Regions from separate parts of the Salinicoccus roseus genome, predicted to be linked through region 1. Evidence: predicted binding sites of a transcription regulator. Region 1 holds the regulator's gene; the other holds the start of a gene.

Evidence for each region. The regulator LexA, encoded in region 1, represses DNA repair genes until DNA is damaged. The targets are predictions, from matches to a motif close to CGAACATATGTTCG.
Region 2: EDC33_RS00360 (DUF6731 family protein) is a predicted target of LexA. The motif match lies at 846-859, and genes of this name have one in related genera.

What each region holds. Positions count from the first base shown of each region.
Region 1 covers NZ_RKQJ01000001.1:585,410-587,617, reverse strand. The annotation lists gene EDC33_RS03140 (CAP domain-containing protein) at 1-331, shown strand, start outside; gene lexA (transcriptional repressor LexA) at 669-1,283, opposite strand; gene EDC33_RS03130 (hypothetical protein) at 1,424-1,672, shown strand; gene EDC33_RS03125 (DUF896 domain-containing protein) at 1,745-1,981, shown strand; gene tkt (transketolase) at 1,994-2,208, shown strand, end outside.
Region 2 covers NZ_RKQJ01000001.1:46,878-49,085, forward strand. The annotation lists gene EDC33_RS00355 (Abi family protein) at 1-635, opposite strand, end outside; gene EDC33_RS00360 (DUF6731 family protein) at 1,009-1,926, shown strand.

The DNA of each region.
Region 1 (2,208 bases):
CGGTGTGAAGCCGCTCGAGGCCTATGAAGAAGCAGGCATGGCGGCACAGGGGCACAGCGAGGACATGGCTGAAAACAACTACTTCAACCATGATTCGCCTGATGGGGAGACATTGAAGGACCGTGTTGAGGAAGCCGGAGTGCAGTACCGCATGGCCGGCGAGAACATCGCCATGGGACATACATCACCGATCTTTTCCCACCACAGCCTGATGAACTCGATGGAACACCGGGTGAACACGCTGAAGCCGGCATTCACGCATCTTGGGACAGGTACAGCATACAATGATGAAGATATTCCATATTACACAGAAAATTATATCCAGAAGTAGATGGAATATTTTTCTTATGGTATAATATTATACAAATAAAAGTGTTTGAAAACGTTTCCAAGGGGAAGTGGAAAAAGAGCGTTAAAATGCATTTTTAAAGATTATATCTTTTCCTGAAGGCCCATCCTGATAGAAAAAGTAGAACGAGGGGATGCAGTTGATCAGTAAAACACATGAGAATGATACGAAAGATGCGAAAGATATTTTGGAGCAGGTAAGAATAATACTTGGCAGATAGCCGATCGAAAGAGATTGGAATAGACAGGGTGGCATGGGAAAAGCGATAATAGAAAGGGCGCCTACCATTTTGGTAGGCGCCCTTTATTGTCTGGAATCATCAGAAGGACCGGAAGAGTCCTACGACCTTGCCGAGTACGGTCACGCTGTCCAGTATGATCGGTTCCATGGCGGAGTTCTCAGGCTGGAGCCTGTAGTAGCCGTTCTCCTTATAGAAGCGCTTGACAGTCGCTTCATCCTCTTCAGTCATCGCAACGATGATGTCACCGTTATGCGCAATATTCTGCTTGCGTACGATGACACGGTCACCGTCGTGTATGCCGGCTTCGACCATGCTGTCGCCGACGACATTCAGCAGGAAGATTTCACTGTTATGGTTTGCCGTGAAGTGTTCCGGCAGCGGGAAGTATTCGTCGATGTTCTCGACTGCAGTGATCGGCAGACCGGCAGTGACCTTGCCGAGTACAGGAACATGTATGACGGGACCATACTGTTCGTTTTCCTCCGTAATGACTTCGATGGCCCGCGGCTTCGTCGGATCCCGCTTTATATATCCCTTCTCCTGCAGTTTGGCGAGGTGTCCATGGACGGTGGAGCTTGACTGCAGGCCGACCGCATTGCCTATTTCCCTGACACTTGGCGGATAGCCCTTCTCATGTACGGTAGTCTTTATAAACTGATATATCTGCTTCTGTCTATCTGTTAGCGGCTTCATATATATACCTCCGGCTCATTATTGATTCAATTTTACCATATATATGGTGGTGTTACAAACGTTTGTTCGTAATCTTGTTGACCCGGAACAGATGTTCTGTTACCATGTGGATACAAACACATGTTCTGGAGGGGGACGCTATGAAAGTGAAGGAATTCAAGCTGTTGAGTGCCATTTTTGCATTTGCCCTGGTTGCCGGTCTTATATTCATGTTCGATTCCCATAATACAGAGAACGCACATTCCGATATCGTATATATAGATGAGTATGAAGTAGTGACGGAGATGGATATCATGGAGCCTGATGATGAAACGCCTGTTCCGGACGAACAGTACGCCGAACGGACACATATGGACCAGCTGATGGAAATGATCGGCTTCATAAAATGATTATCAAGTATGGGAATGGTCTCATACTTTTTTTTGTGTTAAATTATATGTGAGTGGACAGGAGGTTTCGCAATGCTTGAAAAGGAAAAACTGCAACGTATCAATGCACTGGCCGCCAAAAAGAAGGCGGGCAGCATCAATAAGGAAGAACTTGAAGAGCTGAAGGGGCTCAGGGAAGAGTATCTTGAGAATTTCCGATCCTCCTTCAGAAAACAGGTGGAAAACACCAAGGTGGTCGATCCAGAAGGCAATGATGTAACACCTGAAAAACTTAAACGCATTCAACAGGAAAAAAATACCAGAGAATAAAGGAGCATGACTATGACATTCGATAAAACCGATCAGCTTGCGATCAACACAATCAGAACACTTTCAATCGATGCGGTTGAAAAAGCGAATTCCGGGCACCCGGGACTCCCGATGGGGGCCGCGCCGATGGCGTACACGCTGTGGAGCCGTCATCTGAACTTCAACCCGAATTCCATGGACTGGTTCAACCGGGACCGCTTCGTACTCAGTGCCGGCCACGGTTCCAT
Region 2 (2,208 bases), 540 kb from region 1:
GGATTTCCTTTTTCCTTATAAAACAAAAACCATTTAACTACTTCTAATTTTAAACTAACATCCTTCACGGGTCTTAATAGTCCATATAAATATTTTTTTGTACTCAAAGATAAAGAACCGCATACAACCCAAGGAGGAACATCTCCGTGTTTTTCCCGATAGTGTTTCATGGGTTGGTCAGTAGACTCGTTCTTTTCTTCTATGACTTTAATGGTGTGTTCATTTTGATATAAACCATTTCTTAGTTTATTGCCACGATTGTATTTATTGACGTTAAGATATTCAGATTCCAAATATCCATAATTCTTAGAGATAGTGTAACTCAAAGCGTTATTGAATGTGCCTTCGATGTTGAGTATATACTTAAAAAGAATATTTTTAAGTTCTTTATCGAAATCATAGACATCGTGTAGATCCTCGAAGAAGTTAGCCTGGTAATCGTCTTCTTCATCTTCATTAGTTTTTTCTTTTATAAAAAAATCCTTATATCCATTTATCAAACTGTAATATGTAATATTGCGTAGAACATAGTAAGCGTTGTGTTCGTCTTTGAATTTAAGGTTCCTAGTTTTTAATAATTCAATCTGTTCTTCGATTGTCCTAAAATATTTGGGCGACGACATAGAGACCTCCATATTATAAAAGCTCCCTCATTATAAATGGGGAGCCTCGCCACGTAGGGCCTAATGTTTTATACACTAATTATATACCCAAATTTATTGACAGTAAAGATATTTATGGAAACTTTTAAAGAAATATATGTTACTTATATCGTATATAAAATGAATTCATTGATAAATTACACTTTTTCATTTGAACAACGAAGAACCATGGAAACTTTTTGGGGAACGTATGTTTGCCATAGGTTAAGTTTTGCCGTATAATTAAAGTGTGTAGTCGAGTTGCCAGAGTTTCTCCGCTGGCGGTTCTTTTTAATCTAGCATTGCCTATTATAGTTAATATCTGTAATATTTAGATAACTACACATTATGAAATGGAGGATGAACTATGAGTAATGATAGAAGAGAAGTGAAATACAGAAAGGTTTCCTTTCAATTATTCTTCACTTGTTCTTATTTGTCTGATGCAGATGACGAGTACCCTGCTTATGAAAATATAAAACCATTATTTGATGAAATAAACGAATTGTATAAAAACGACAATACGTTTAAAGAAGTCTACAATTATAATATGGATCCTATAAGAATCAAAGAATTAACAGATGATGATATAAATGGTTATTACCATATTGTAATTGAAAGGTTAGATGATACTGTCCTATCAAAAACTACTATTTATGGAGAATCGGAAGACTTGCCTTTAGATGAAGAGGAATATATAGGTCATGAAATAAATATACTGTACGATTACCATAATGACCTGATGTTATTACAAAATAATGTAAGTTCATTGAGTAGAAAGGGTATTGAATTATTCATCAACTCTCTATTATTTAATTACAAAAAAGATGAAGATCTTGATATATACTTTTCATTAGTGCCAGCAATTGATAAGAATTCCTTTAGAAAAGCTAAAGATAAACAAGTATTCAGTACGTTAGGGGTTGAAATCACTGGTAAAGAAGACAATGAGTATGGATTGTTTAGCTTAGAGGAAGAGTTTGAAAACATTGGTAGTATTGAAATCACTATTAAATCCAAATCAAAAAAAGAACCACTAAAAAGAGAAACCACTGTAGATTTACTAGAAAGATGGTCTGGGTCAGAAATTCCAAAAAAGCTCTGGATAAAAGGGCGAGATGATGAAGATGATCAATTAGAACTTATAAACCTTTTAAAGCAAACCGTTAAATTTTATCATGACTTTGAATATGAAAAGGGTATAAGATTAAGTTCAAATAGTATATATTACGAAATGAAGAGAATGTATGATGAGTTCAAGGTTAATCTTGGTGATTTAAATTAAAAAATAAATGATGTGATAATAATGAAATTGGCCACTAATCCCAAATCAATTTTTGGTATAATTATAATTTTTAGTATAGGGATAAGTTTATTTGCGTATAAAAAAATACCTGATGACACCACTCTTCAAATTTTAATGAATGAAAACATTTTTGATAAAATTTTGAATTTAATTGGAATTACTTTTGGTTTTTTTAGTACAATTCTTGCCATTCTATTAAGTAATGAAAACATTTTAGTAAAAAGATTAAGGACGAGTAAAAATGTCAAAATAGAATTTTAT